2 regions of the Enterobacter sp. AC1 genome follow, and region 1 is predicted to be linked to the other one. Evidence: predicted binding sites of a transcription regulator. Region 1 holds the regulator's gene; the other holds the start of a gene.
What was found. Region 1 encodes Fur, which represses iron uptake genes when iron is present. Its sites were predicted from a motif close to ATAATAATGAGAACNACTATCAA; they were not measured.

Region 2: the regulator Fur is predicted to act here: its motif matches at 1,541-1,563, upstream of sodA (superoxide dismutase [Mn]).

The regions. Positions count from the first base shown of each region.
Region 1 is NZ_JBNDIZ010000002.1:402,141-409,403, reverse strand. It holds gene potE (putrescine-ornithine antiporter) at 1-580, shown strand, start outside; gene pgm (phosphoglucomutase (alpha-D-glucose-1,6-bisphosphate-dependent)) at 684-2,324, opposite strand; gene seqA (replication initiation negative regulator SeqA) at 2,349-2,897, opposite strand; gene ybfF (esterase) at 3,081-3,854, shown strand; gene ybfE (LexA regulated protein) at 3,983-4,270, shown strand; gene fldA (flavodoxin FldA) at 4,426-4,956, shown strand; gene fur (ferric iron uptake transcriptional regulator) at 5,247-5,693, shown strand; gene chiQ (ChiQ/YbfN family lipoprotein) at 5,801-6,130, opposite strand; gene chiP (chitoporin ChiP) at 6,178-7,263, opposite strand, start outside.
Region 2 is NZ_JBNDIZ010000012.1:56,592-61,448, reverse strand. It holds gene rhaR (HTH-type transcriptional activator RhaR) at 1-313, shown strand, start outside; gene rhaT (L-rhamnose/proton symporter RhaT) at 314-1,348, opposite strand; gene sodA (superoxide dismutase [Mn]) at 1,637-2,257, shown strand; gene yiiM (6-hydroxyaminopurine reductase) at 2,265-3,002, shown strand; gene cpxA (envelope stress sensor histidine kinase CpxA) at 3,101-4,474, opposite strand; gene cpxR (envelope stress response regulator transcription factor CpxR) at 4,471-4,857, opposite strand, start outside.

The DNA.
Region 1 (7,263 bases):
CATCGTACCGAACATGGATTTGGCTAACTCCACGGCGCCGTTCGGGCTGGCCTTCGCGCAGATGTTCACCCCGGAAGTCGGGAAGGTGATCATGGGTCTGATGGTGATGTCCTGCTGCGGTTCGCTCCTCGGCTGGCAGTTCACCATCGCGCAGGTTTTCAAATCTTCGGCTGACGAAGGTTACTTCCCGAAAATCTTCTCCCGCGTGACCAAAGCCGATGCGCCGGTGCAGGGCATGCTGGCGATTGTCATCTTCCAGAGCGGATTGTCGCTGATGACCATAAGCCCGTCGCTGAACAGCCAGTTCAACGTGCTGGTCAACCTGGCGGTTGTGACAAATATCATTCCTTATATTCTGTCGATGGCGGCGCTGGTGATTATTCAGAAAGTCGCGAAGGTGGAACCACGCAAGGCGCGAGCGGCCAATATCGTGGCGCTGATTGGGGCAATCTACAGCTTCTATGCGCTCTACTCATCCGGCCAGGAGGCGATGCTGTATGGCGCGATGGTGACCTTTATGGGCTGGACGCTGTACGGTCTGGTGTCACCACGGTTTGAATTGAAGAATAAACATAGTTAGGTAAAAGCAAAACGGCAACCCTGAGGTTGCCGTTTTTAATGTTTTCTCCCTCTCCCTGTGGGAGAGGGACGGGGTGAGGGCATCAGCCCGCACCAAACACCACTTACGCGTTTTTCAGCACTTCGCTGACAATCTCTACCGCTTCTTTCTCAATCTGCTGGCGATGCTCAGCGCCGAGGAAGCTCTCGCAATAGATTTTATACGCATCTTCCGTACCGGATGGACGCGCGGCGAACCAGCCGTTGTCGGTCATCACTTTCAGACCACCAATGGATGCGCCGTTGCCCGGTGCCGCCGTCAGACGCGCGGTGATCGGGTCACCCGCCAGGGTGCTTGCGCTGACCATTTCCGGAGAGAGTTTCGACAGGGCCGCTTTCTGGGCTGACGTCGCGCCAGCCTGAATGCGGTTATAGCTTGGCGCACCAAAGCGTGCCGCCAGGTCATTGTAATGTTCCTGCGGGTTTTTACCGGTGACCGCGGTGATCTCCGCCGCCAGCAGGCACATGATGATGCCGTCTTTATCGGTTGACCACGGGGTGCCGTCGAAGCGCAGGAATGACGCACCGGCACTCTCTTCACCACCGAAGCCGAAGCTGCCGTCGTGCAGACCGTCAACAAACCATTTAAAGCCAACCGGCACTTCCACCAGCTTGCGACCCAGCGCGTCGACCACGCGGTCGATCATGGCTGAAGAGACCAGCGTTTTACCGACGGCCACCTCTTTGCCCCACTGCGGACGGTGCTGGAACAGGTAGTTAATCGCGACGGCCAGATAGTGGTTCGGGTTCATCAGCCCGGCAGGGGTGACGATACCGTGACGGTCATAATCCGGGTCGTTAGCAAACGCCAGGTCGAATTTGTCGCGCAGCGCCAGCAGGCCCGCCATCGCACACTCTGAGGAGCAGTCCATACGGATCGCGCCGTCTTTATCGAGGTGCATAAAGCGGAAGGTCTGATCGACGTGATCGTTCACGATGGTCAGGTCCAGCTTGTAATGCTCGGCGATACGTTTCCAGTATTCAATACCGGAGCCGCCCAGCGGATCCACACCCAGCTTCAGGCCAGCTTTCTGAATCGCCGCCATATCAACGATGTCCGCCAGCCCTTCCACGAACGGCTGAACCAGATCCTGCTCTTTAACGTGTCCGGACGCCATGGCGGCATCCAGGGAGATGCGCTTCACGCCTTTCAGATCGTCTGCCAGCAAGGCGTTCGCACGGTCTTCCACCACTTTGGTGACGTTGGTGTCTGCCGGGCCACCGTTAGGTGGGTTGTATTTGATGCCGCCGTCTTCCGGTGGGTTATGGGATGGCGTGATAACGATCCCGTCTGCCAGCGCGCCACCTTTTTTATTGTGCACCAGGATTGCGTTAGACACCGCAGGGGTTGGGGTGAAACCGTTGTTCTCCTGAACAATCACATCAACGCCGTTTGCAGCCAGCACTTCCACCACAGAGATGAACGCCGGTTCAGACAGCGCATGGGTGTCTTTCCCCACGTAGCACGGACCGGTAACGCCATTTTTAGCGCGCTCTTCCGCAATGGCCTGAGCAATGGCCAGAATGTGCGGTTCGTTAAAGCTGTGGCGCGCCGCGCTCCCGCGGTGACCAGATGTACCAAACTTCACTGCGTGTTCTGCGTTGCCCACGACCGGTTTCAGCACGTAATACTGCGCGGTCAGCTGAGCGACGTTAATCAAATCGCTTTGTTGTGCAGGTTGGCCTGCACGGCTGTGATTTGCCATTACCGGGTCCTTCTGATGCAAGGGTTAAATTGTACCGCAAACCTTTTCAATCAATTCCGCCGGGAACTGCATGGACTGCATGATATGTTCAATCATGCTGCACTTGCGGCCCGTATTGGTATTGGTGATCACCCAGTACGGGGTGCCAGGAACATGTTTTGGTTTGGTTTGGTTGCCATTTTGCAGCAGCGTCTGCTCGTCACCCGCGAAATAGACGCGAGTACGACCGTGCAGCGACTCGGTCGCTTCAGCAAACGCTTTGTTATCCAGTGAATAAAGTGTAGACAGCACCAGCATAAAGCGGTTAACCGCCTTTTTCTGCTCCGCATATTCATCGGACAGCAGCAGCTCGCGCATCGCGCGCACTTTATCTTTTGCCGGCGTCACGGCAGGTTTAGCCTGTGCAGCAACGCTCGGCTGAGACACGACATCTTTGGTGACTGGGGTTGCAGGCTGTGAAGCGGCGGAAATTTTAAGCATGCGCCGTAAAATGTCGGACGCGCTCTCCCCGATATGCCGCGTCTGGCTGGCAATATACTGATAGAGTTCGTCATCAACTTCGATTGTTTTCATCTTAATCCAGTGCGATTTCTTATCTGAATACAAGTCATTGGGATTATAGGGTCAAATCCCAACAGCGGATAGCGTCAAACCCGGTTGGCAGCAAAAGTCAGATTAAACTGGAACCTTGCAGCCGGGCGGCAGAATGGTCAACATGATACCCTAACCTGACATACGTAAAAAAAGAACTTTGCCATGAAATTGAATACCCGAGCGCAAACTGCACAATCGCCGAACAATAATTCTCCCATCGTACTGGTTCACGGGCTTTTTGGCAGCCTGGATAACCTGGGCGTGCTGGCGCGCGATCTGGTTACCGACCACGATATTTTACAGGTCGATATGCGCAATCACGGTCTTTCCGGGCGTTCAGACGAAATGACCTACGCCGCGATGGCACAGGATCTGCTGGATACGCTGGACGCCAACGGCCTGCAGAAGGTAACACTCATCGGGCATTCAATGGGCGGCAAAGCGGTAATGGCCCTGACGGCGCTTGCGCCGGAACGTATTAACGGCCTGGTGGTAATTGATGTCGCGCCCGTGGATTATGACGTCCGCCGTCACGACGAGATTTTTGCTGCCATCAATGCGGTCACTGAAGCGGGCGCTGCGACCCGCCAGCAGGCGGCTGCGGTCATGCGTGACCATCTTGATGAAGAAGGCGTCGTGCAGTTCCTGCTGAAGTCGTTTGTTGACGGACAATGGCGTTTTAACGTGCCGGTGCTCTGGGCGCAGTACAATAATATCGTGGGCTGGGAAACGGTACCTGCCTGGCCACACCCTACCCTCTTCATTCGTGGCGGTAACTCTCCTTATGTTACCGACGCGTACCGCGACACCTTGCTGGCACAATTCCCGCAGGCGCGCGCCCACGTGATTGCCGGGGCCGGACACTGGGTTCATGCTGAAAAACCTGATGCCGTGTTGCGCGCCATTCGCCGCTATCTTGCTGATACTGCAAATTGATTAAAAAGAGAGCGACTGGAAGGCTGCGGGCTTCCAGTCGTTGGCGTGCCGTTTTTGGTGATGTATGATGGCGCGCTTATCGCCCGGGCATTAGCAGGGCGGCGTGTTTCCCCCGAAGTCTCAGAATCATGGCCAAAGAACAAACGGACCGTACGACACTAGATCTGTTCGCGAATGAGCGTCGACCGGGACGACCCAAGACGAATCCGCTCTCGCGCGATGAACAGCTGCGTATCAATAAACGCAATCAGCTTAAACGCGATAAAAATCGTGGGCTTAAGCGTGTCGAACTGAAGCTTAACGCCGACGCCGTCGATGCGCTTAACGAGCTGGCTGACGCGCGGAATATCAGCCGCAGCGAGCTCATTGAAGAGATGTTGATCGCCCAGCTTGAGACGTTACGCAGCCAGGCATAAGTCTGAAAATCCCCTTTATCGCCCTTTTCATGTAGCACAGAGTGCAGTCCTGCGCGATAGCTGTTTCCGCAGGGTTGCCAGTTCTGCTATTATTGCCCTTATCCGTGGCCAAATTGCGCCACCATACTATTAAGTTTCAAGAGGTTATTTTACTCATGGCAATCATCGGCATTTTCTTTGGCAGTGATACCGGCAATACCGAAAATATCGCAAAAAACATTCAAAAACAGCTCGGTAAAGACGTTGCTGATGTGCATGACATCGCCAAGAGCAGCAAAGAAGATCTCGAAGGCTATGACATTCTTCTGTTGGGTATTCCAACCTGGTACTACGGTGAAGCCCAGTGCGACTGGGATGATTTCTTCCCGACGCTGGAAGAAGTCGACTTCAACGGAAAGCTGGTCGCCCTGTTTGGCTGCGGCGATCAGGAAGACTACGCCGAGTACTTCTGTGACGCGCTGGGGACTATCCGCGACATCATTGAGCCGAATGGCGCAGCGATCGTTGGCCACTGGCCAACTGCCGGTTACCACTTCGAAGCGTCTAAAGGCCTGGCCGATGACGATCATTTCGTGGGTCTGGCCATTGATGAAGACCGTCAGCCAGAGCTGACGGCAGAGCGCGTTGAGAAATGGGTTAAGCAGATCCGTGAGGAACTGCACCTGGACGATATTCTTAACGCCTGATTTCTTCCGCGGCGCAGCGGCGGCTGCGCCAGTGCTCCAGGTCAAACCGATTAAATTAATCGCTACAATCTTTTAACTTTTTCGTCCAGACCTGTACAATGTCTCCCTGATAAACGTGGTTTTCCTTTGAACAAGTTTGTTGGTGATACCACGTTTTTATAAGCATATTTTGCCTGAGACTTGCAGTTTTCATTTAGCCATGGCAGTTCTATAATGAGACGCATTATCCCGGGTGCATTTTCTGTCACTTCCTACAGAAGTGAATCGTTTAGCAACAGGACAGATTCCGCATGACTGACAACAATACCGCATTAAAGAAGGCTGGCCTGAAAGTTACGCTTCCTCGGTTAAAAATCCTCGAAGTGCTTCAGGGTCCAGACAATCACCATGTCAGTGCGGAAGACCTCTACAAACGTCTTATCGACATGGGTGAAGAGATTGGGCTGGCTACCGTCTATCGCGTGCTGAACCAGTTTGACGACGCGGGCATTGTTACCCGTCATAATTTCGAAGGCGGTAAATCTGTTTTCGAACTGACCCAGCAGCAGCACCACGATCACCTGATCTGCCTCGATTGCGGCAAGGTCATTGAATTTAGCGATGATTCCATTGAATCACGTCAGCGTGAAATCGCCGCGCGTCATGGCATCCGCCTGACCAACCACAGCCTGTACCTTTACGGTCACTGCGCTGAAGGCGACTGCCGCGAAGATGACCACGCGCACGACGCAAAATAATCAGTATTCATACTCTGAGCCAGCCGCAAGGTTGGCTTTTTTTTTTCCTGTTTTCAGGCATAAAAAAGCCCGGTAAGCTTAGCGCCACCGGGCATGATAACAGCAGGTTAATTACTGTTACTGCTGCGGATCTCTTTCCAGATCTGGTCGCAACGCTTCGCCACTTCCTGATCGTTACCGGTTTTACGCGCCTGGATACAGGCCTGGTAATCCATCACGCGAACATTTTCCTGCGTTGCGAACTGTTCATGCGCTTTCTCTTTTTTCAGCACATTCAACACGCTCTGGCAGGCCTGAATTTTCTCCGGCGAGCCTTCAGCGGTATTGATGCACGCGCTGTAGGCCTCCTTGAGACGGGAGTCTTCTTGAGGGGCCTGAGTCTGAGCACACGCCACCAGCCCCGACGCCAGCAGCGCGACAATTACGATTTTTTTTATCATGTGCAGTCTCCGGTCCGGCGGGCGCTAACCCGCCGGACGATTCATCAGAAGATGGTGAACGGTGCGATAACCATGAATTTCACGTCACGTTCGTCCTGGAAGATGTTGCCGTAACCGCCCGCATAGCTCGGGATATCGGAGTGGTTGTCATACTGGGTGAAGTGCAGTTTGAACATCGTGCCTTTCGCGCGACCATCCTGCAGGGTATAGATAGCATCCAGGCTGTAGGAGGACTCTTTCAGACGATAGTTTGGATCGTAGTAGGCATCCGGTGTTGCCATATCGGCAGGTTTTGCATCCCAGGCGTAAGCGTAAGAGGCACCCACGGCCCAGCCAGGCAGATTCCAGTTTTTGAGGTCATACATTGCGCCGAAGAAGACCGCTTTCTCGCCGTCGGCGTTGAAGTCGGAACGGTTATCCCACCAGATATCCAGGCGGCCGTTGGACGATGCATAGGTCGGGGTCATACGCTGCAGGAAGTACCCCTGCTGCCCTTCCGCCTTAACCCATGTGCCTTCCAGGCGCAAATCAACCTGACCGACCTTGTAGCCGAAGGTCAGCGCCTGTAACCACGCGGTGCCGTCATAAATATCATTGACGCCACCGTTGCTGACCTTGTCGCGCGTACCGTAGAACTGGTAGCTGGTGCTCAGCGGGCTACCCGCGACATCAAACTTATAGCTGGCCTTGGCAAAGTACTGATCGACATAATCTTGCGCCTGGCCAAATGCGGCTTCGAGAACCAGATCGTTTTTGAAGTCGTATTTCGCACCCAGCGAGTGCAGATAATCTACTTTGGTTTTCTTATCGTTCTGGTAGAACTTGTCCATTTCGATGTGCCATGGTGCTTTATACTCGTTGGTCCACATATAAGAGAAGCTCAACGCACCCGCATCACCGTAGTCAAAGTTCGCCCCGGCTTCTGCCCCCTGATAGGTACCCGGCATAAAGCTCCAGTGCGGCGCTAACAGCGTCTGGCCGGTTGGCTGAATATAGCCACCGCGCGCCCATACCGGGCCGTATTTAAATTTCGCTGCGGCCTTATAAAGGCTGATTCCGCTCTTATCCCCGGACCAGTCTTCTTTATAGGCTTTGTTGCTGGAGGAGAAGGCAATTTCGTTCGGGTGGCC
Region 2 (4,857 bases), on a different contig from region 1:
CAAGCTGATCGCCCGGCTTGCGGGCAGCCTGAACAAAAGTTTTGTGCTGGAAAAGTTCTGCGAACAGGAGCAGTGCAGCGAGCGCGCGCTGCGCCAGCAGTTCCGCACCCAGACGGGGATGACGGTGAACCACTACCTGCGCCAGCTGCGCATCTGCCACGCCCAGTACCTGTTGCAGCATACTGAGCTGATGGTGAGCGAAGTGGCGATGCGCTGCGGATTTGAGGACAGTAATTACTTTTCGGTGGTGTTTAACCGCGAGGTGGGGATGACGCCGGTTCAGTGGCGTCATCGCAGTCGAAAGGCGGCGTAGTCAGTTCGCCATGCCGAGGCCGACAATATTCGCGGCAATGATGATCACCACGCAGCCCAGGCTTAGAACGCCCACCGGACGACGCCCGGCGTTATTCCACTCCTTCAGTACCAGCCCAACCAGTCCGCCACACAGCACGTAGAAGCTCATGTGCAGCATCCAGCTTATGTAGTCGTACTGCGGTGGAATGCTGGCGTGGCCCCAGGCGTAGAAAAAGAACTGCAGATACCACATGAGGCCGCCCAGCATCGACAGCAGCACATTGGTGATGATTAAGGATTTTGCCAGTGAGAAATCGGCTTTTACCGACAAATCCTTCACTTTTGCCAGACGAATGAAGCAGAAGCCGAGGTTGACCAGCGCGCCGCCGCCCATGATGACAACGTAGCTTGGCAGTGCCACGTACAGCGGGTCGACGCCCAGCGCGGCGGCCGCTTCGTGCATGGGCTTCGCGGCGTTCATGGCGAACGACATGCCCGCCGAGAAGATGCCGCACATCACTGCCAGCAGCAGCCCTTTCTTCAGATTAAAGTCTTCGGCTTTGATGCCCATCTTGCGCTCTTTCAGCTGACCCGCGCGGGTGACGATACCCACGCCGATCACCGCGACGAGCACGCCCAGCAGCGTCATCTGCCCGCCTTTGGTGTTGAGCAATACGTCAACATTGCCGTTAAGAATGGGCGTCATCAGCGTGCCAACGATCAGCGTAATGCCAATCGCGATGCCGATACCCATCGACATCCCGAGGTAGCGCATGGTCAGGCCGTAGTTGATGTTGCCGATGCCCCACATCGCACCGAACAGAAACACCGGCAGCAAGGTGGAGGCATTGAAGGAGGTGAAGTAGCCCCAGAAATCCGGGAGCAGCATGGCGCTAATGGTCCACGGCAAAATCAGCCAGGACACGGTACCGCCAACCGACCACATGGTTTCCCACGACCACCCTTTCACCTTTTTGAACGGGGCATAGAAACAGGCTGCACTGGCCGCGCCTATTAAATGCCAGAAGATACCCATCGTAATCGCATGATTCATTTTTACGTCCTCATCGTTTTTATAGTCGGTGGCGTCCCTCCGACTTGATGAGTGTAAAAATTAGGCGGTTCAGGAACCTTCAGAAGGTTGCCGCACTTTTGTTCTGGATGGCAATCAGCACGTTAACCGGGTGAGCAGACTCACAATTTTGTGTTTAGGCAAAACCTGAATAACCTTATAAAAACTACGGCATTGATAATCATTTTCAATATCATTTAATTAACTATAATGAACCAACTGCTTACGCGGCATTAACAGCTGTGCCGCCCGACAATAATGGAGAGGATTATGAGTTATACACTGCCATCCCTGCCGTATGCCTACGACGCACTGGAACCGCATTTCGACAAGCAGACGATGGAAATCCATCACACTAAACACCACCAGACCTATGTGAACAACGCGAACGCCGCGCTGGAAAGCCTGCCAGAGTTCGCTAACCTGTCTGCTGAAGAGCTGATCACCAAACTGGACCAGCTGCCAGCGGACAAGAAAACCGTTCTGCGCAACAACGCTGGCGGTCACGCTAACCACAGCCTGTTCTGGAAAGGCCTGAAAACCGGTACCACCCTGCAGGGTGACCTGAAAGCGGCTATCGAGCGCGACTTCGGTTCCGTAGACAACTTCAAAGCGGAATTCGAAAAAGCCGCTGCAACCCGTTTCGGCTCTGGCTGGGCGTGGCTGGTACTGAAAGGTGACAAACTGGCGGTGGTTTCTACCGCTAACCAGGACTCCCCGCTGATGGGTGAAGCGATCTCTGGCGCATCCGGTTTCCCAATCCTGGGTCTGGACGTGTGGGAACACGCTTACTACCTGAAATTCCAGAACCGTCGCCCGGACTACATCAAAGCCTTCTGGGACGTGGTCAACTGGGACGAAGCAGCAGCGCGTTTCGCCGCTAAAAAATAAGGTTGCATTGACGCCTGCGAGAAGCGAGTCTGATGACTCGCTTTTTTTGTATCTGCAGAAAGGAGCAGCGATGCATTATCCGGTGAATGTATTTACAGGCAAGGTAAGGGAATACGACGGCAGCCGCCCGAGCGCCATCGCCAAAATTCAGGTCGACGGTGAGCTGACGCTAACCGACCTCGGGCTTGCGGGCGACGAGCAGGCCGAAAAGAAAATCCACGGCGGGCCGGAGCGCGCGCTGTGCCACTATCCGCGCGAACACTATCAGCACTGGAAAACCGAGTTCCCCGAGCTGGCGGATCTCTTCGTCGCCCCCGCGTTTGGCGAGAACCTCTCCACCGAAGGGCTGACCGAAAAGAACGTGTTTATTGGCGATATCTACCGCTGGGGCGATGCCCTGATTCAGGTGACGCAGCCGCGCTCGCCGTGCTTCAAGCTCAACTTCCATTTCGGCATCCAGGATATGTCAGCCCAGCTGCAAAGCGCGGGTAAAACAGGCTGGCTGTACCGCGTGGTGCTGGCAGGGCAGGTATCAGCGGATGCACCGCTGGTGCTGGCGTCGCGCCTGAGCGATGTCTCCGTGTATGAGGCCTGCGCGATTGCCTGGCATATGCCGTTCGACGACGAGCAGTATCACCGCCTGCTGGCGGCGCCAGGTTTATCCACCAGCTGGACGAGAACGATGCAGAAGCGGCGCTTAAGCGGCAAGATTGAGGATAATTCGCGGAGATTGTGGGGGAAATAATTGCCCCTCACCCCGGCCTCTCCCCAAAGGGGCGAGGGTGAAAAGACCGCACCGAGCCGTCCCCTCTCCCCTATGGGGAGAGGGTTAGGATGAGGGGATTACGAACGCTTATACAGCGGCAGCCACAGCGTTAACCGCAATCCGCCCAGCGGGCTGTCGTCGGCTTTGACCCAGCCGCGGTGCTGCTGCATGGCGGTTTCAACAATCGCCAGACCCAGTCCCGTACCGCCAGACTCGCGGTCGCGCGCCTCGTCGGTGCGGTAGAACGGACGGAAAATCTGCTCGCGATCTTCCGGGCTCACGCCAGGACCGTCGTCATCGACAATCACCGTAATCCCGTCTTTATCCACCGAGAACGCCACCTCAATCTTCGTATGCGAGTAGCGCAGGGCGTTACGCACGATATTCTCCAGCGCGCTTTCCAGCGTGTTGGGGTTACCGTACAGCGGCCATGGCCCCGGCGGGAAGTTGACGGTGAACGATTTGCCCATCTGTTCCGCTTCGAACGCCGCGTTATCCAGCACTTCATGCCACAGATGATTGGCTTTGACCGTTTCGCTGACCAGCGCGTTTTTCTGCTGGTTGCGCGACATGACGAGCAGGTCGTTGATCATACTGTCCAGGCGGTGAGCTTCCGTTTCAATACGCTCCAGCTCCTTGCTCTCACCGCTGCGGCGACGCAGCAGCGCGGTGCCAAGCTGCAGGCGCGTGAGCGGGGTGCGCAGTTCGTGCGAGATATCCGACAGCAGGCGCTGCTGTGCCGTCATCATGCGATCGAGCGCGCTCACCATCTGGTTAAAACTGGTCCCGGCGGCAAGGAACTCCTGCGGTCCGGCTTCCAGTTCAGGATGCTGTCGCAGGTTGCCCTGAGCCACCTCATCGGCGGCATTTTTCAGCTTACGTGCCGGTTTTGCCAGGCTCCACGCCAGCCATAACAGCAGCGGCGAGCTGACCAGCATGGTAACAATCAGCAGCAGAAGCGGACGGTCAAACAGCAGGTTAATAAAATCGGACTGGGAGTTGCTCGCCGGGCGGATCAGGTAGAGCTGATAATTATCCTCCCCGTCCCTGACGGAGAAAGGCCCCACCATCTCTACGCGGCCATATTTCTTCTTCTGGGGGTGATCGGCGTTATCCGCCTGGCCAATGAAGTTGCGGATGATCTGCATCTCGTTGCGATCGGCCCCAATCACGCGGCCTTCGCTGGTGACCAGCAAAAGACGCTGCCCGGGCGGCGCCCATTTGTCGATAGCGCGAAACAGCCTGCGCCACCACATCAAATCGTTCGGCGGATCGTTTGCCAGCTCGGCTTCCACGTGCTGCTCGATCATCACGCCCTGACGTTGCTCGCTGTCGAGAAGCTCCGTCATCTGGCGTGAGTCGAGTTTTGGCAACATCAGTACGAGCATTAAAACCAGTGCCAGCGTCAGCCAGAAGATGGCGAAGATGCGGGCGGTTAAGCTTCCTATCATGAAGCGGAAACCATCAGATAACCGCGACCACGCAGGGTTTTAAACCATGGGTGACCGTCCTTACGCTCCGGCAGCTTACGGCGCAGGTTAGAGATGTGCATGTCGATGGCGCGGTCAAACGGGGTGAGGCGTTTGCCCAGCACTTCCTGACTTAAATGTTCACGCGATACCACCTGGCCGAGATGCTGCGCCAGCAAATAAAGCAGGGTGAACTCCGTGCCGGTGAGTTCCAGCGTCTGGCCATCGAAGCTCGCTTCCTGGCGGCCCGGGTTCAGGCTCAGGGAATCGACTTCAAGGGTGGGTGAGCTGTTGTCGGTATTCTGCTGCTGCTCGCTCCAGTGGGAACGTCGCAGGATAGCGCGAATACGGGCAACCAGTTCACG